2 regions of the Eubacterium ventriosum genome follow, and region 2 is predicted to be linked to the other one. Evidence: a T-box and tRNA genes for the amino acid it is inferred to sense, from the RefSeq annotation. Region 2 holds a T-box; the other holds one or more tRNA genes.
The links. A T-box is a leader RNA that pairs with one kind of tRNA and senses whether it is charged. The one in region 2 lies ahead of metG (methionine--tRNA ligase), so its partner is inferred to be a tRNA-Met.
Positions count from the first base shown of each region.

Region 1: it encodes a tRNA-Met, which carries the amino acid that the T-box ahead of metG (methionine--tRNA ligase) is inferred to sense. The anticodon was not compared.

Region 1 covers NZ_CP102282.1:2,264,468-2,274,585, reverse strand. The annotation lists gene NQ558_RS10210 (phosphatase PAP2 family protein) at 1-97, opposite strand, end outside; gene NQ558_RS10205 (Tex family protein) at 404-2,539, shown strand; gene NQ558_RS10200 (LysR family transcriptional regulator) at 2,543-3,400, opposite strand; gene NQ558_RS10195 (discoidin domain-containing protein) at 3,585-5,543, shown strand; gene NQ558_RS10190 (hypothetical protein) at 5,577-5,732, shown strand; gene NQ558_RS10185 (alkaline phosphatase family protein) at 5,931-8,552, shown strand; tRNA gene NQ558_RS10180 (tRNA-Val) at 8,633-8,705, shown strand; tRNA gene NQ558_RS10175 (tRNA-Met) at 8,732-8,805, shown strand; tRNA gene NQ558_RS10170 (tRNA-Met) at 8,867-8,940, shown strand; gene ispF (2-C-methyl-D-erythritol 2,4-cyclodiphosphate synthase) at 9,095-9,565, shown strand; gene NQ558_RS10160 (DUF2156 domain-containing protein) at 9,567-10,118, shown strand, end outside.
Region 2 covers NZ_CP102282.1:470,853-480,970, reverse strand. The annotation lists gene NQ558_RS02055 (BglG family transcription antiterminator) at 1-1,464, shown strand, start outside; gene NQ558_RS02050 (PTS sugar transporter subunit IIA) at 1,578-2,066, shown strand; gene NQ558_RS02045 (HPr family phosphocarrier protein) at 2,105-2,368, shown strand; gene ptsP (phosphoenolpyruvate--protein phosphotransferase) at 2,388-4,082, shown strand; gene NQ558_RS02035 (DeoR/GlpR family DNA-binding transcription regulator) at 4,290-5,060, shown strand; T-box leader at 5,130-5,371, shown strand; gene metG (methionine--tRNA ligase) at 5,428-7,374, shown strand; gene NQ558_RS02025 (TatD family hydrolase) at 7,387-8,166, shown strand; gene rsmA (16S rRNA (adenine(1518)-N(6)/adenine(1519)-N(6))-dimethyltransferase RsmA) at 8,166-9,032, shown strand; gene NQ558_RS02015 (N-acetylmuramoyl-L-alanine amidase family protein) at 9,165-9,890, shown strand; gene NQ558_RS02010 (L-threonylcarbamoyladenylate synthase) at 9,973-10,118, shown strand, end outside.

The sequences.
Region 1 (10,118 bases), 1.1 Mb from region 2:
TTTGCTCTAATATTAAAAACCATGGCAAATATATAAAAAAATACAATAAAGGCCAGGCGTGTTTGTACTTTGGAAGTTCTTTTTTTACTCTATTCATAACTCACCTTCTAAAATTGTATGGAAATAGCAGAAACTAAATGAGTAACTGCCACAATATTTTACATAGAAAAATATCATAAAATAAAAACAAATTATTAAAAATCTGTTATAATACTAAAGAATTTGAAAAAAACATATACATATCTTTAGAAACACATAAAAAGAAGTATAACATCCTTGTGAAAAAATACAAGCAGACATTTACAATGAATATAAAAAAATCAAAATTGAGTGTTTTGACACATAAATCGTATAAGAAAAGAAATGATACAAAACATCAAAAACGAAAAAGGAGAAATTAGTAATGAACATTAATCATATTATTGCAAATGAGCTTTCAGTTAAGCTTTGGCAGGTTGATGCAGCAATAAAACTTATAGATGAAGGAAACACCATTCCGTTTATTGCAAGATATAGAAAACCGGTAACAGGTGAATTAAATGATGAGCAGTTAAGAACACTTGATGAGCGTTTGAAATATCTTAGAAATTTGGAAGAAAAGAAGAAAACAGTTGTGGATTCCATAACAGAGCAGGGCAAGATGACAGACGAAATAATGTCTAAAATTGCCATGGCAGAAACAATTGTTGCAGTGGATGATATTTACAGACCTTTCAGACCTAAAAGAAAAACAAGAGCCACAGAGGCAAAGGCTAAAGGACTTGAACCTTTAGCTGATATTTTCTTAAAACAGGAAAAAAACAAAAATCTGGAAGAAGAGGCGAAAGCTTTTGTTAATGAAGAAAAAGGTGTAGCCAATGTTGCAGAAGCAATTCAGGGAGCAAAAGACATAATTGCAGAAACGGTATCAGATAATGATGAGTTCCGTAAGGCTATTAGAAATATAGTTGTTAAACATGGTTTAATTGTTTCCAATACTAAAAATCCTGAGGAAAAAACACCATATGAAAACTATTATGATTATAGCGAAGGGGTAAATAAAATTCCGGGGCATAGAATCCTTGCCATTAACAGAGGTGAGAAAGAGAAAGTATTAAATGTAAAAATAGAAATGCCGGAAGAAAATATAATTGCATCCTTAGACAAAGTTATTATAAAAGGCGAATCTCAATTTAAACCGCTGTTAAAAGAGGCGATTGAAGATGGCTTTAAACGTCTTATAAAACCGGCAATTGAAAGAGAAATAAGAAGTCAGCTTACGGAAAAAGCTGAAGATGGAGCAATAACTGTATTTGGACAGAATCTTAAACAATTACTTATGCAGCCTCCTATTGCCGGAAGAAATGTTTTGGGCTGGGATCCGGCGTTTAGAACAGGATGTAAGCTTGCAGTTGTAGACAACACAGGAAAAGTATTGTATACAACGGTAATTTTCCCTACAGCACCGCAGAATAAGGTGGCTGAATCAAAGAAGATTGTTCTTGACATAATTAAGAAATACAATGTTAGTCTTATTTCCCTTGGAAACGGTACAGCTTCAAGGGAATCAGAAGCAGTAATTGTTGACATTATAAAAGAATGCCCTACAAAGGTAGAATACATTATTGTAAATGAAGCGGGAGCTTCCGTATATTCAGCAAGTAAGCTTGCAACAGAAGAATTTCCTAATTTTGATGTTGGACAAAGAAGTGCCACATCAATGGCAAGAAGATTACAGGACCCATTGGCTGAACTTGTAAAAATAGAACCGAAAGCAATAGGGGTTGGTCAGTATCAGCACGATATGAACCAGAAGAAACTGGATGAAGCATTATCTAACATTGTTGAAGATTGCGTTAACAATGTAGGCGTTGACTTAAATACAGCCTCAGCACCGTTACTTGAATATGTTTCAGGTATTAGTAAGACTATTGCAAAAAACATAGTTGAGTATAGAGAAGAAAACGGACAGTTTCAAAGCAGAAAAGATTTGCTTTCAGTAGCAAAGCTTGGACCTAAAGCTTTTGAACAGTGTGCCGGATTTATGAGAATAAGAGAAGGAAAAGAACCACTTGACTATACAAGTGTTCATCCTGAAAGTTATTCATCAGCAAAGAAACTTTTAAAAAAATACGGATTTACAACTAAGGATATTCTTGGTGGAAATATTCATTTAACTGACGAAATAAAAGATGTTAAGGAAGTTGCCAAAGAAATAGGCACTGATCCAATAACATTAAGAGATATGATTAAAGAATTGGAAAAGCCGGGAAGAGATCCGAGAGAAGAAATGCCAAAGCCTGTTTTGAAAAGTGATGTTTTAGATTTTGATGACCTAAAAGAAGGAATGGAATTAAAAGGCACAGTAAGAAATGTAATAGACTTTGGTGCTTTTGTGGATATTGGTGTACATCAGGACGGACTTGTACACATATCAGAAATGAGTAACAAATTTATAAAACATCCGTTAGATGTTGTTTCTGTAGGAGACGTTGTAGACGTAAGAGTTCTTAGTGTAGACAAAGAAAGAAAACGTATACAACTCTCCATGAAGAAATAAAAATTAAATATTTTCAAACCAGTTTTTTGTAAACTGAAGAAAATTAATGGCCTGTTTGCTAAGCGAAGTGTTTTCATCCCAGGCAATAACTAAGGTTCTAAAGACCTGTTCTTTTAAAGGTACGATTTTAATGTTGGGATATGGTTGAAGTCTGAAGAATTTTTCAGGCATCAATCCTATCCCTTTATTTTTGCTAATCATATAACGAATGGAAGAATAATCGTGGGACTCAAAAGCTACATTAGGAACAAATCCACCAACATTCTTACAAAAATCATCTGTAAAATCTCTTAAATTAATAGAACGATAATAGGCAACAAACTTTTCATCCCGAAGGTCTTTAATGCTAAGAAGAGAAGAACTGCTTAAAGGATTTTTCGTTGAAATAACAGCAACAATAGGATCGTCCATAAGCTTTTCATATTTTAATTCGTTCATATCTTTTTGAGGTTGCATAAAAGTAAAGTCATATCCGTTTTTATTATCTAATGACAACTGATTAACAGAAGAAATAAAAATATCCCTTGTGGAATATAGAAAATCAGCGGTAAGAAGAGAAACAAAACGACTTCCCGCCTGAGTATAAATTTTAATATCTTTGTGTACAGGGGCTTTAAAATGCTCAATGCCACTGTCAATATTATTAAGAGCAGTAGAAACTTTCTCGTAGAAAAATTTCCCGTTGTCATTTAAAACAATTCTTTTGCCCTGTCTGTCAAAAAGCAAAACTCCAAGCTCATCTTCTAATTTGCCAATTGTTTTACTAATAGATGGCTGTGGAACCATGTTTTTCTTGGCGACCATAGAAAAATTCTCCAGTTCTGCAGCATCTTTAAAATATCTTAATTGAAGTAACTCCATAATAACAGCCTCCCTATAATAAATATATATCCATAGTAGTATAGAAAAATATATAAATCAACTAATATTAAAGAATATATATATCTTTAAAGGTATAATGATATAACCTTTTTTGTATTTTACGTAGCAAAGAAAAATAATTATATTTGAATTAGATAAAGAAAGTGAATTTAGGAGGTAAAAAATGAACGTGAAATTAAAGAAAATATTAGCAATGATACTTAGTGTTTGCCTTGTTTTTTCAGGATTAACCTTTTTTAAAGGGATGGAAACAAATGCAGCAGACAAAGGGGATGACACAATGAATATTTTGTTTATAGGAAATTCAATGACATATTACAATACGCTTTGCAGCGTAGTTGAAGGCCTTGCAAATCATTACGGACATAAAGTTAAGTGTACAGCAGCAACAAACGGTGGCTATACACTTATCAGAAATGCAAAAGCCGATAATGTAATAACAGCAATACAAAAAGGTGGATATGACAAGGTAATTATTCAGGACATAGTTGGAAGTTTTGATGCAGATAATCATATGGAAGGTGTTCAGACTATTACTGAAATGATTAAGCAGTACAGCCCTGATGCAAAGATTTATTCATATGAACCATGGCCAACTAAAGATTCAATTCTTGGAGAAAACAGTAAGCTTCCATATTTTACATATTATTACATAAAGGCAGCAAAAAAATATTGTAATGGTGTGGCACCGGCAGGAGAAGCTTTCTACGATATGTATAAAACAGAAGGAAAAGATTACTACTGCACAGATGGCAAGCATCCAATGCCACTTGGAACTTTTGTTTCGGCAACAAGTGTATTCTATACAATATTCCCGGAAGAAGCGCAGAAAACTTTTAGTGGAGACGACTATACATACGTAACAAATTTAATACACAAAAACATTGCATATGTAGGAGCAAGTAATACAGAAGTTTACGACAATGATGAGCTAAATAAAATATCACAGTATTCATATACAAGAGCACATCAGGTAAATGAAGTAATTGAAGCAAATACAACTTATACATCTGTCGCAGGAGAATATGTTGATGCAGATGCAGAAGTAAATCCTGACGAATTAGAACCAATAACAGGTAGTGATGTTGACCGAAGTATATTCGAAGCAACCGAAAATATTGCAAAAGGTTGTAGCGTTGTAGCATCATCAGAAAAAAATGACAAGGCTGCAAATGTTACAGATGGAAAACTTGGCACAAGATGGGAATCAGAGTGGAATGTTGATCCACAGTGGTTATATGTTGACCTTGGCAGCGTAAAAAACATCAACAAAGTAGGTTTCTCATGGGAAGGTGCTTACGCAAAAAGATATTATGTACAGATTTCCAATAATGCAACAGACTGGAAGACAGTTGCAGCAGTAAAAGCAACAAGTGCGAAAACAGTTCAGATAACATTGGATAAAACATATAGCGCAAGATACGTAAGAATGTATGGAACAAGAAGAGGATTAGACGCTTACGGATATTCAATGTATGAAATGGGAGTATGGGAAGCTAAAGAAGTTCCAACAACAGAAACAACTACAACTGTTGATGTAACGACAGAGGCACCAACGACAAAAGCACCAACAACAGTGGTACCAACGACAGAAGCGCCTACAACAGAGGCTCCAACAACGGAAGCACCAACAACAGCCGAGGCAACAACAGAGGCACCAACGACAGAAGCGCCTACAACTACTGAGCCAACAACAGAGTCTCCAACAACGGAAGCACCAACAACGGCTAAGCCAACAACAGAAACACCAATAACAGAAGCAACCACCACAACTAAAAATATTCAGAATGCTTCTACAGAAATTGGAACTGAAACAACTGTTGGACCTACAGTAAAAATAACACCAGCTAAAGTTAAGGTTAAAAAAGTTGCAAGAAAAGCTAAGGGTACAAAAGCAAAAATTTCATTAAAGAAGGTAAAAGGTGCAACAGGTTATGTTGTAAAAATATCAACTTCAAAGAAATTTAAAAAGAAAACAACAATAACAAAAAATGTAAAATTAACAACATTTACATTGAAAAAGTTAAAGAAGAACAAAAAGTATTACATTAAAGTAAGAGCAGTCAGAAAAACAGGAAAAACAAAAGTTTATGGTTTATGGAGTAAACCTAAAAGAATTTAAAGAAAGTTACTTAAATTAGAATAAATTCAGAGTATGTTGTTGAAGGTTTCAGAAAGCAACTATGTAAGAGATTATGTTGCAAAAGCTTATTTAAAGATTAGTTATGCAGACGGAACAAGTGATGGCTTGATAGATGTTAATGGGCTTCCAACATTAGATGATGAAGGATGGTTTGATGAATTTAAATAAAAAACTTTAAAATGTGAAAATATTGTGTTAATATAAAAACGTTGCTTAAATATTTGATACGTAATTAGTTAGAAAAAAACTTTAATGTTTGGCAGGACGTTTTTGTAAAAGATAGATGGCCGAAATTAAGACCATCTATCTTTTTCTTTAAGCAGAGTAGTTGATAGACAAAAAGATAAAATGAACGGAGAAGTTAAAATGAAGTTTAATATTAAAAGCGAAGTAGACACAACTCGTAAAGAAATTGAATCTGCGTTGAAAAGCAATGAGCAGGAAAAACAAGAGGTTCAGTCATATCTTAATAAAAAGAAGAATAACAAAGTAAAATGGGACAGAACTAAGTGGATTATTTCCATAATTCTTTTATTGGCTGGCATTATTTTTATAGGAGTAAACAACGGATTGGCATATAGTACTGTTAGAACAGGACACAAGAAGTACGAAGATGCCAAGGTTTATTATTTAAAATCAGATAGTAAATGTACACAGGAATTTAAAGGTTATGACGGAACCTTGGAAGATATGTCTATTTATATAGACAATCAGGGAAGAGAAAGTTCAAAGGGTTCAATGATTCTTACTGTAGTTGACAAGGATGGAAATGAACTTGCAACTACTTCAAAACCGTTAACAGGAATGAAAACAAGAAAGTATACTCATTTTACTTTTGAGAAGCCTGCTAAACTAAAAAGAAATGAATATTATACACTTATAATTCAGTGTGAAGATGCTTATAATCCACAGAAATTTGGTGTATATACAACAGACAAAAATAACAGTTACTTAAAGAGTGGAACAATTGATGGGCAGAAGTTGGCTGATGGAGAAAAAATAGCCATTTCCATGGAATTTCAGTTTTATAACACAGGTGCTTTAAGAATAATGTTTGGAATGCTTATTCTTTCTCTTATTTTTGTTTTAGTACCTTTTGGAGTAATAGAAGAAAAGTTTAATAAGAAGTTTAACAAGAACATATCACTTGATAAGATTCTTTCGAGAATTTTATTCTGGGTATCTCCTATAGTTGCTTACTTTATGGTTGAAAGTTTGTCATCTTTTACTGTAGGACCTATTTTAGAGTCTTTGTTTACAGTAAGAGGATTGTTAAATATTATTATTTATTATATTGTGCTATTTGTATTTTTTGCAATTACGAACAAGACACAGTATTCAGCTATTTTAATGTGCATAGCAATGTTTGTTCTTGCGTTAACTAACTATTTTGTATTTGGCTTTAGAGGAATACCTGTGCTTGCGGCAGATGTTTTATCAATTGGAACAGCTTTAAATGTGGCAGATAGTTTTGAGTATACATTTGATATATATGTTCTTTGGGCAGTAAGCTTTTTAGTGGCATTCTCAGGAGCAATGTTTAGCTTAAAGAGCTATAAAGGATTAAAATTAAAGAAACGTTTGGTATCAGTAGCAGTTATTATTGCTATTGTTATCGGTGGATATAATTTCTATATTAATTCAAGTGGGGTAGTAAATGCTGGCATTATTGACAGTCAGTGGAAACCACAGTTAACATATGCTCAGAATGGCAGTGTGTTGTCATTTACAACATCTTGGAAATATATTAAGAATAATAAACCGGATGAATACTCAACAGACGACGTTGAAAAAATAGCAAAGAATTTTAAGTCAGATTCAACAGACAAAAATTCTGCAAAAACAAAGAAAATGCCTAATGTAATTGCAATCATGAATGAATCATTGGCAGATTTAAATGTGGATGGACCTTTTGAAACATCAGAGGATTATTTGCCATTTATTCATAGTCTTACAAAAAATACAATTAAGGGTAAACTTTATGTGTCGATTGAAGGAGCAAATACTGCCAACTCAGAATTTGAATTCTTAACAGGAAATTCATTGGCGTTTTTTGCACCAAGAGCAGTACCATATAACAATTATGTTAAGGGCGTTGTTCCTTCATTAACAAGAACTCTTGTATCTCAGGGATATATGGGCAATAATTCATATCATCCATATAAGAGAAGCGGATGGAACAGAGAGAATGTATATAACAGCTTAGGATTTAATCATTTCTATTCAATGGAATATTACAAAAAACCTGAGTTTATAAGAAACTTTATTTCTGACAAAACAGACATGGAACAGATTACAAAAGATTATGAAAAGGCAAGAAGCAAGTCATCTGATCCGTTTTATTTGTTTAATGTTACAGTTCAGAACCACGGCGGTTATGTTGGAAATAGAGGTTTTGTAGATGCTGACATTCAGGTAACAAACAGTATGTTAAGCTCAGATGAAGTAGAACAGTATGTTACATTGGCAAAGAAGTCAGATGAAGCTTTCGAGGAGTTGACAAAATATTTTGAAAAAGTGGATGAGCCAACTATTATTGTAATGTTTGGAGATCACCAGCCACCTCTTAGCACAGATTTTTACAGTAATATTTTTGGAAAGAAAATAGATAATTTTACAGCTAAGGATACTGCAACGTGGTATTCAACACCATACGTAATCTGGGCTAACTATGATATAGAAGAAAAGCAGAATGAGGATATGAGTGCAAACTATTTATCTTCATATCTTTTAAACCTTATTGGAGCGGATATGACAGGATATAACAAGTATCTTTTAGACTTACAGAAAAAGATACCTGTTCTTACCGGATTGTTCTACCAGGGAGATGATGGAGAATTTAGAAATATAGATGAAAAGTCAAAATATACTAAATACATAAATGAATACTCAAAAGTTCAGTATAATGGTTTATTTGATAAAAAACATAGAGTGGAGGATTTCTTCTTCCTAAAAGATGGAGATTATCAAGTGAAAGAAGATAATTAAAAAAAGTTTGAAAAAATAAAAAAAGTTGTTGACAAATGTTGCCTAAACGTATATATTAATAGAGCAGTTTAAATCTGTAAGGGATCTTAGCTCAGCTGGGAGAGCATCTGCCTTACAAGCAGGGGGTCACAGGTTCGAGCCCTGTAGGTCCCATTACATTTTTAAATAAGCAACTTTTCGGCGAGATAGCTCAGTTGGCTAGAGCACGCGGTTCATACCCGCGGTGTCGAGGGTTCGAATCCCCCTCTCGCTATTTTTTATTGCTTATTGCAATAAGAATTGAAGAATTAACTTCAATAGTAATATACGATTATGGCGAGATAGCTCAGTTGGCTAGAGCACGCGGTTCATACCCGCGGTGTCGAGGGTTCGAATCCCCCTCTCGCTACTTTTTTTATGCAAATATGGAATGTAAAAATGGCAGAATCACTTTTACATTCCTTTTTTTATCTAAAATTATTTCATTTTTTATTCTATTGATACATTTATCGAAAAATGTGGTATACTAAAACAGAATGTGCGTTGAGCGAGGTGAATGTAATATGAGAATAGGAATGGGCTATGATGTTCATAAGCTTGTTGAAGATAGAAAATTAATACTTGGTGGAGTGGAAATTTCTTATGAGAAGGGATTGCTTGGTCATTCAGATGCGGATGTTGTAGTACATGCCATTATGGACGCATTACTTGGAGCAGCTGCACTTGGAGATATAGGAAAACATTTTCCGGACACTGATCCTAAATATAAGGATATATCAAGCATTGAATTACTTAAACATGTTGGAAAACTTTTAGATGAGAACAATTACAGAATTGGAAATATAGATGCAACAATTATTTGTCAGAGACCAAAGCTTGCACCATACAGAGAACAGATGATAAAAAATGTTGCTAAGGCATTAAACGTAGATACATCAAAGGTTTGTATCAAAGCAACAACAGAAGAAGGACTTGGATTTACAGGAGAAGGGCTTGGTATTTCATCACAGGCCATAGCCTTATTGGAAAATTAAAATGGAAGAATATAATTTACAGGAAATAAGAATAGAGGATTATAATAGTATAAAAGAATATTATCAGATGAGAAGGCCGGAGACGGCAGACAGCAATATACTTGATTTATACATTTGGCTTAACTGTTATCCAACATGGTATTTTACTAATGATAAAGGATTGATGTGGGTAGCAAAAAGTGAAGATGGACAATATTATTCTTCAATACCCTGTTGCAAAGATGAAGATTTAAAAGAATGTTTTCTTGAAACTCAGAAGTATTTTAATGAAGTACTTCAAAAGAAGCTTGTTATGTATGTGGTGGACAGGGCAGCAGTTGACTTGTTACAACTTCCGGAAGATGAATATGTTGTAGTTCCTGACAGAACATATGCAGATTATGTTTATGATGCTGAAAAATTACGTACATTTAGCGGGAAAAAATACCACAAAAAGAAGAATCACTTAAATGCTTTTAAGAGGGAATATGAAGGCAGATATGAGTTTAAATTTTTAAGCAAAAAAGATGAACCTGAAATATTGGATTTTTTAGAAGATTGGAAGAAGCACAAG
Region 2 (10,118 bases):
AAGTACAGTATTGGAAATAAAGTTATACGGGAAGCGTCTGATAACAGAATAAGCGTGGAAGACCAGGAACTTTGGATTAATAATTTCGGTCAGGATAATTTTGAAAAATCTGTTGAGGTAATTCATTATATTGAAGAAACCTATGGAATTGCGTATACGGATTATTCATTTAAAATGTTGGCTGACTATCTTTGCATACAGTTATTCAGGGTAAGAATGGGAAATGTTATTACGGAAGACATAATTCCGGAAGATGAGAACATTAAATATTCTGACATTGTGGACAAGGTTGTTGAGAAGTTTTGCAGTTTAAGCAAGTGTAATCTTAACGAATATGAGAAGCAGTATATAGAGATTCTTCTGGCGTCAGCGTCAGTTCAGAGCAATACTGATTTGTACAAGGCCATAAGCAGTGACAAAGAAGAAAAAGCTAAAAAAATATCAGGTGAAATGCTTGAGTATCTGTCAGAGATTTTAAATATTGATCTAACATCTAATGAATTGTTAAAAATAAGTATGGAGAATTTTGTTCCGTCATCACTTATAAGAACTAGGTACGGAATTGAGGCGACAAACCCATTCCTTGGCGACATAAGAGAGATGTATTCAGGAATATTTGCAACATGTTTTACGTTAACAAGGTTTTATGAAAAATATTGTGGAGCAATACCAACAGATCATGAAATATCGTTTCTTGCCTTGTTTGTAGGTGGGGCACTTCACAGAAATGTAAAAACAATCAGGGCTGTTATTCTTGGAACAAGCGGAATTGCTGCATCAACAATTGTTGCCAGAAAGATTGAAAGCAGAATAGAAGAAATAAAGATTGTGGCGATTTTGTCATCAGAATTAATGGACACTATTGACCAGTATGATTGTGACATAGTTTTATCTACGATTTCTTCTTTTGAATATGAAGACAAGGTGGTTCATATATCACCGATTATAAGTGCAGAGGATGAGAAAAACATAAAGAGTAAGTGCTTTGAAATAATTTCACATCCGGAGCTTCAGAAACAGGGATTTTATTCGTTAATAGATATTGACAATATTCTCTTTGTTAATGAAAAATTAGATAAAGAAAAAATCTTAAAGGAAGCATGCAAAAAGCTTTATAACGGAGGTTATGTTAACAAAGATTTCTTTGATGACGTAATGAAAAGAGAGAAGATTGAACCTACGGCAATAGGTAACGGCGTGGCAATACCACACGGAACTCCTGATAATGTTATAAAGCCTAAGGTATTTGTTGTACGACTGGCACATCCTATTAATTGGGGGGGAAAGATGGTTGATACAATATTTGTATTGGCAATTAATTTCGACAATATTGGAAGCACTAAGGCATTCTTCCATGATTTTGCAAGACTTTTGGGATCTGGTGATAAGATTGCTAGAATAAGAAAATCATCGGATATTAGAGAAATGGAGAAAATTCTAAAAGAAGAATTGTCTTGGGAGTAAAAATATAAAAACGATACAACCTTTATAATTAAAAGGCTTGATGGAAATTGCACTAAGTTTAGTGCAATTTTCTTTTTTTGGAGAAATTGAAAAAAAATTTATAACAATATAGAATGAAAACACAGGAAAGTGGTAATTTAAGAAAAGGAGGCAAGGTTTTGGCTGAAAAACTTATTGATAACGATTTTGTTATGTTTGATTTAGAGGCAGACAGTTCAGAAGAAGTTATTAGAAAGATGGCAGATGTCATGGAACAGAATGACAGACTGATTGATAAGGAAACATATGTGGCAGATGTGCTACAGAGAGAAAAAGTGTCAGGAACAGCAGTAGGATTTTCAGTTGCAACACCTCATGCAAAGTCAGAAGGCGTAAAGTACGAAACCTTGGCTTTTGCACATCTTAAGAAACCAATTGTTTGGGATGGAAAGGAAGAAGTCAGCATTATATTTATGATTGGCGTTCCATCACCTGCAGCAGGAAACAGACATTTGGAGATTTTGGCATCACTGTTTAGAAAAGTTATTTATGATGACTTTCGCGAGAAACTTGTTGAGGCTAAGAAACCTGAAGAAATAGTTTCACTGCTTGAAGCATTATAGAAAATATTAAAAATTTTATTATTTAGGAGGATTAAAAAATGTTATCAAAGACTTTAACAATCGAAAATTCAGAAGGATTACACATGAGACCAGCAGGTGTTGTAGCAAAGGAAATGGGAAAATTCGTATGTGACGTAACAATCGTATTCGGCGATAAGAGAATCAACGCTAAGAGTCTTATCAACATTATTTCAGCTTGTATTAAGACAGGTGCAGAAATTACATTTGAATGTGACGGAGAAGATGAAGAAGCAGCAATGGCTAAGGTTGAAGAACTTGCAAGCCAGAACTTTGGTGAATAATTTATAAGAGGTAAGAGATATGTACAAGGGTATAGCAGGATCTGAAGGAATTGGTATCGGAACAGTAGTTTTAATTGAAGAACATGAAATTAATATTGAAACTAAGAGAGTTGAAGAAACCGGAGCTGAAATTGAAAGATTACAGAATGCCATTGAAAAGTTTGTGGCAGATACAAATGTTATGGCTGAAAAAATGGATATTACTGTAGGAAAGAAGGATGCTGATATTTTAAGAGGTCATATCCAGATGCTTCAGGATCCAATGATTGAAGAACAGATTTCAGCTTTGGTTATTAGTGAAAAGATTACAGCAGAAATGGCTGTAGAGCAGGTATTAGAACAGACAGCAGAAATGTTTTCACAGATTCCTGATGAATTACTTCAGCAGAGAGCAACAGACTTTAGAGATATTAAGACAAGAATGCTTAAGATTTTATTGGGAATAGAAGATGTTGATATTTCACAGGTACCCGCAGGAACAGTTATCGTAGCAAGAGATTTAACACCTTCTATGACAGCAGGAATTAATCCGGAGAACATCGAAGGTATTCTTACGGAAGTAGGTGGAAGAACATCTCATTCAGCTATTCTTGCAAGAGCAATGGAAGTACCTGCAGTATTAAGTATTGAAAATATTTGCAGTATTGCTAAGAATGGAGATAAGGTAGTTCTTGACGGAACAAGTGGAGAAGCTATTTTAAATCCTGATGATGAAACAGTTGAAAAGTTCAAAAAGATGTACAGCGATTATCAGAATGAAAAGGCATTGTTAAAAGAATATGCAGGCAAGCCTTCACAGACTAAGGATGGCGTAAAAGTTGAATTAGTATGTAATATTGGAAAACCTGCAGATGCTAACAAGGCTGTTGAATGTGATGGCGAAGGTATTGGACTTTTCAGAACAGAATTTTTATTTATGGATAGAGATTCTATGCCTACAGAAGAAGAACAGTTTGAAGCATATAAGGAAGTAGCAGAAAAGATGAAAGGAAAACCGGTTATCATCAGAACACTTGATATCGGTGGTGACAAGGATGTTCCATATCTTGGATTGGAACATGAAGACAACCCATTCCTTGGTTTTAGAGCTATTCGTTATTGCTTACAGAGAAAAGATATTTATGAGATTCAGTTAAAAGCTTTGCTTAGAGCCAGTGCATTTGGAAAGATTAAGATTATGGTTCCACTTGTAACAGGTGTTGATGAATTAAGACAGGTTAAGGCTATGATTAAAGAAATTATGGCTGAATTAGATAAGGAAGGCGTAGCTTACAATAAGAACATTGAAGTTGGTGTAATGATGGAAACACCTGCAGCCTGCATGGTGGCAGATGTTCTTGCAAAAGAAGCAGCTTTCTTTAGTATCGGTACAAACGATCTTACAGGATACACAATGGCAGTAGATAGAGGAAATGCAAAGGTTGCATATCTTTATTCAACATATAATCCGGCAGTACTTAGAGCAATTAAGCGTATTATCGAATGTGGTAAGAAAGAGGGAATTATGGTAGGTATGTGTGGAGAAGCAGCAGCAGATTCAAAACTTATCCCACTTCTTTTAGCATTTGGTTTAGATGAATTTAGTGTAAGTGCTACAAGTGTATTAAAGACAAGAAAGACTATTTCCGATTGCACAATGGATGAATGTAAGGCATTAGCTGATAAAGTTATGGCATGTGTAACAGAGGAAGAAGTTTTAGAAATTTTAGGATAGTCATAAATCAATAAATAAATGCATATTTTTGGTTTGTTAACGGAGAGCAATTATAACAGGGAGAAATCTTTGGTGTAATTGCTCTTTTCCTTTCTATTTTTTTCGAAAAATAAGTAGTTTTATACAAAAAGTTATGTAACCCTTGACAAAACCCTGAAAATATTAAGAATATAAAGTATAGATTAATGTACGAAGAAGGGGGAAGTTATGCTTGCAAGAGAACGACAAAATACAATTGTTGAAATAGTAAACAGAGAAGGTTCAGTAAGAGTAAAAAATTTAAGTAAAAAATTTGGAGTAACAGAGGATAGTATTAGAAAAGACTTAGCTCATTTAGAAAAAGACGGAATGTTAAAGAAGACTTACGGTGGGGCAGTAAGAGTCAGGACAAACAGTCATGACAGATATGTTTCACAGAGAATAGGTAAGAACGTAGAAGAGAAGCGTGTAATAGCAAAAAGGGCTTATGAAATAATTCAGGACGGCGATGTTATTTTTCTTGATATTTCAACCATAAATATTGAACTGGTAAAACTTATAGTTGAGGCAGACAGACCGGTTACAGTTGTTACAAATATGATTGATGCCATACTTATAATGCTTTATGAGAAGGATACCAAGACTAAACTTATTTTCCTTGGTGGAAAATTAAACAGGGGCAGAGATGGTTTCGTTGGAACAATAACTAACAGAAATATCTCTAACTATCAGTTTGATAAGGCATTTATGGGAGTGGTTGGAATAGATGTCAACAGAAACAGAGTCTATACATATGATACGGAAGATGCATTAACAAAGAAGTCTGTAATGGAAGTAAGTAATGAGTGTTATATGCTTATGGAAAGAGAGAAACTTTCTAAGGATGGCAATTACAAATATGCCGGCATAGACGAGTTTACCGGATTAATTATGGAAGAAAGTGTAGAAGGCACCATAATGTCAAAATTAAAGTCCTATAATATTGATATATATTGTTAACAGATAAGCTGTGTAATTAAAATTAAAATTGACAAATTTGCCATTAAATAATAGAATTGTTAGCAGATGGTAAACATAGTGAAGGGAAGAGTATCCTTAAAGATAGCATACAGAGAGTCTGAAATGGTGAGAACAGGCAGTGAAGAGTAAGGTGAAGATGGCCCCCGAATGGCATCGGTGAGTGCTACATAAGCCGGTGACGGGAACACCCGTTATAGTGTAAATAAGGTTGGAATGTGTTTTGTAATTATTAAGAATACTATTCCGATAAAGTAAAGTGGTACCACGAAGTTTACGCTCTCGTCTTTATGATGAGGGCGTTTATTGTATTTGAAATTCTTATTTTGGAAAGGAAATTGGCAGGAAAATGAGTAAAACGTATTATTTAACAACAGCCATTGCTTACACATCAGGAAAGCCTCATATTGGTAATACTTATGAAGCAATTTTGGCTGACAGTATTGTAAGATTTAAAAGACAGCAGGGATATGATGTAAGATTCCAGACAGGAACTGACGAACACGGTCAGAAAATAGAATTAAAGGCTGCGGAAGCAGGAATTACACCAAAGGAATTTGTAGATAATGTTTCCGGTGTTATTAAGGAAATCTGGGATTTAATGAATACATCATATGATAAATTCATTAGAACAACTGATCCAGACCATGAAAAACAGGTTCAGAAGATTTTTAAGAAACTATATGATCAGGGAGATATTTATAAGGGACATTATGAAGGAATGTACTGTACACCTTGTGAATCTTTCTTTACAGAATCACAGTTAGTAGATGGAAAGTGTCCTGACTGTGGCAGAGAAGTAACACCTGCAAAGGAAGAAGCATATTTCTTTAGAATGAGTAAATACGCAGACAGATTAATTGAACATATTAACACACATCCTGAATTTATTCAGCCTGAATCAAGAAAGAATGAAATGATGAACAACTTCCTTCTTCCGGGATTGCAGGATTTATGTGTATCAAGAACATCATTTAAATGGGGAATTCCTGTAGACTTTGATCCAAAGCACGTTGTTTATGTATGGATTGATGCATTATCCAACTACATTACAGGTTTGGGATATGATGTTGATGGAAACAATGATCCTTTATATGATAAGTATTGGCCGGCCGACCTTCACCTTATTGGAAAGGATATTTTAAGATTCCATACTATTTATTGGCCAATTATGCTTATGGCTTTAGATGTTCCACTTCCAAAGCAGATTTTCGGACATCCTTGGTTATTACAGGGTGACGGAAAAATGAGTAAGTCAAAGGGTAACGTTATTTATGCGGATGACTTGGCAAATCTTTTTGGTGTTGATGCCGTAAGATATTTCGTGCTTCATGAAATGCCATTTGAAAACGATGGAACTATTACTTGGGAATTAATGGTTGAGAGAATGAACTCAGACCTTGCTAATACATTAGGAAATCTTGTTAACAGAACAATTTCAATGTCAAATAAGTATTTTGACGGAGTTGTAAGCAACAAGGGAGTTGACGAAGAAGTTGACGATGACTTTAAGAAGGTTATTTTGGATACACCTGTTAAGGCAGCTGAAAAGATGGATAAGTTAAGAGTTGCAGATGCAATTACAGAAATCTTCACATTATTTAAGAGATGTAATAAGTACATTGATGAAACAATGCCTTGGGCACTTGCTAAGGAAGAAGATAAGCAGGACAGACTTGCCACAGTACTTTATAACTTAATTGAAGGTATTACAATTGGCGCAAGCCTATTAGAGCCATTTATGCCTGAAACATCAAAGAAGATTCTGGCTCAGATTAATGCACAGCCAAGAGCTTTTGAAGACATGACAGAATTTGGCAAATACCCATCAGACAACAAAGTAACAGAAAAACCGGAAATCTTATTTGCAAGAATGGATATTAAGGATGTTATGGAAAAGGTAGAAGAAATTAAGGCAGCTCAGAAGGCTGAAAAAGCAGAGGAAAAATATCCTGAAGTTGAAAAGAAACCTGAAATTACAATAGATGATTTTGATAAGGTTCAGATTCAGGTAGGTGAAGTAATTAAGTGTGAACCTGTTCCAAAGGCTAAGAAACTTCTAGTTTCGCAGATTAAGATTGGAGCAGAAACAAGACAGATTGTTTCAGGTATTGCAAAATACTATAAACCTGAAGAAATGGTAGGAAAGAAAGTTGCCGTTATTACTAACTTAAAACCATGTAAGCTTTGCGGAGTGGAATCACAGGGAATGATTTTGGCAGCAGGTGATGACGAAGGAAACCTTTCAGTTGTAACAGTTGATAAAGATATTGTTAGTGGAAGCGAAATCTGCTAAATCGGAGGAAATATGATTTTTGATACACATGCACATTATGACGATGAAGCATTCGATGATGACAGAGAAAAGTTATTAGAGAGAATGCAAAACAGAGGTGTAGAATATATCGTAAACGTAGGCGCAAGTATGTCATCATGTAAAAGCACAATAGGTCTTGTGAGACGTTTTCCATATGTTTATGGAGCATTAGGCGTTCATCCGGATGAAGTTTCAGAACTTACGGAAGAAGATTATCAGTGGCTTAAGAAAAGCATTTACAAGCCTAAAATCGTTGCAGTAGGCGAAATAGGCTTGGATTATCATTGGAATGATAATAAAGAGCAGCAGATAGAATGGTTTGAAAAGCAAATGGATATTGCAAGAGAGGCTGAATTACCGATTATTATTCACAGCCGTGATGCGGCAAATGACACATATGAAGTTATGAAGGCTAACAAGGCTGATGAAATCGGTGGAGTAATTCATTGTTTTTCTTACACAAAGGAAATGGCAGAAAAATTCCTTGATATGGGATTTTATCTGGGAATCGGTGGTGTAGTAACATTTAAAAATGCTAAGAAATTAAGGGAAGTTGTAGAATATATGCCAATGGATAGAATGGTAATAGAAACAGACTGTCCTTATTTAACACCGGAACCAAACAGAGGAAAGAGAAATGATTCCTTTAATCTGCCTTACGTTGTAAATAAAATAGCAGAGATTAAGAACATTAGCCCTGCAGAAGTTATTGATATTACTTCAAATAATGCAAAAGACCTTTATGGAATAGGCAGAAAGAGGTTTGATTAATGGCATATCTTGGAACACCAAGTGCAACAAAGGAAATAATAAATAAATATAGCTTTGCTTTCCAAAAAAAATTCGGACAGAACTTTTTAATTGACTCAAATGTATTGGAAAGTATTATCAGAGGAGCTGAAATAACAAAAGATGATTTCGTTTTGGAAATCGGCCCGGGAATAGGAACGATGACACAGTATCTTTGTGAAGCTGCAAGACAGGTTGTGGCTGTGGAAATTGATAAGATGTTAATTCCTATTTTGGAAGATACATTGTCAGAATATGATAATGTGGAAGTTATAAATCAGGACGTGCTAAAGGTTGACATAAAATCTTTAGCAGAGGAAAAGAATAATGGTAAACCAATTAAGGTTGTTGCCAATTTGCCATATTACATAACAACACCTATTATTATGGGATTGTTTGAGAGTGGTGTGCCAATTGACAGCATTACAATAATGGTTCAAAAAGAAGTGGCGGACAGAATGCAGACAGGACCGGGTTCAAAGGATTATGGGGCATTGTCATTGGCAGTTCAGTACTATGCCACTGCAAAGGTTATTCTTAATGTGTCAGCAACATGTTTTATGCCAAGACCAAATGTTGATTCAGCGGTAATAAAGCTAACAAGACATAAAGAACCTACAGTTAATGTGGCAGATGAAAAATTAATGTTTAAAATCATAAGAGCTTCTTTTAATCAGAGAAGAAAAACATTAGTTAACGGATTGAAAAATTCACCGGAGCTTAGTTTTTCTAAGGAACAGATAGTTAAGGCCATAGAAAAAATAGGAAAACCGGAAACTATAAGAGGTGAGGCATTGACTTTAGAAGAGTTTGCAGAACTTGCAAATGCCTTTACAGAATTAAAATAAGATTTTAAATTAAATCATAATAGAATAAAAATCATATTAGAAACGCAGAATAATTTAGATGGAAGTTTAAATAGTTCTGCGTTCTTTTTATGCTTAGAAATTCATATATTGTAGAAAAAAATTGGAATGTTTATGCTTAAAAATAAAATAAAAATCAATATGGTAATGTCCGTGGTTCTTCTCGTGTCAATGACAATAATAGCCTGCAACATGGATAAGGTAGCTACAGTTGAAATGGAAAAAGAAAATAAAAATGTTAAAACTAAAAATGGCAAAGTTGTTGTAATTGACCCGGGACATGGGGGAGATGATCCGGGAAAAGTGGGCGTTAATGGCACAAAGGAAAAAGACGTAAACCTTGCCATTTCTAAATGCCTTAAGAAAGTTTTGGAAGATAACGGATTTGATGTGGTAATGACAAGAAATAAAGATGAGATTCTAAATGAGGGAGGAAAGTTTTCCAAGGTTGGAGATTTAAACAAAAGATGTAGCATAATAAATAATACATACCAAATAAACAGTAATAGCATTATGATAAGCATTCATCAAAACAGCTTTACAAACCCAAATGTAAAAGGTGCCCAAAGCTTTTTCTATGAAAAATCAGAAAAAAGTAAAAAGCTTGGATTAATACTTCAAAATCATTTGAACAAAAAAATTAATACAGAAAAAGAAAAGGCGGCAAAGCCTAACAACAGTTATTATATGCTTATAAATTCTAAATGTCCGGGAACAATAATAGAGTGTGGTTTTTTAAGCAACCCAAGTGAGGAGGAAAGTCTTTCAAAGGAGGAATATCAGAAGAAACTGGCGGAAATAATATGTACCGGAATTAAAGAATATTTTGGAGAAAAATAGGTAATGGTAATAGTTAATATAATTTGTAAAATGGGGTAATATATGATAAAATAGACAAGATAAAAATTAGATGAGGCGTAAGATGAAAACTATAATAAAAAAAACCAGTGTAGACAATATAGATATGGATACAATTAACCAGGCAGGAGAGATTATAAGACAGGGTGGTCTGGTTGCTTTTCCTACAGAAACTGTTTACGGACTGGGAGCAGATGCATTAAATGAAGA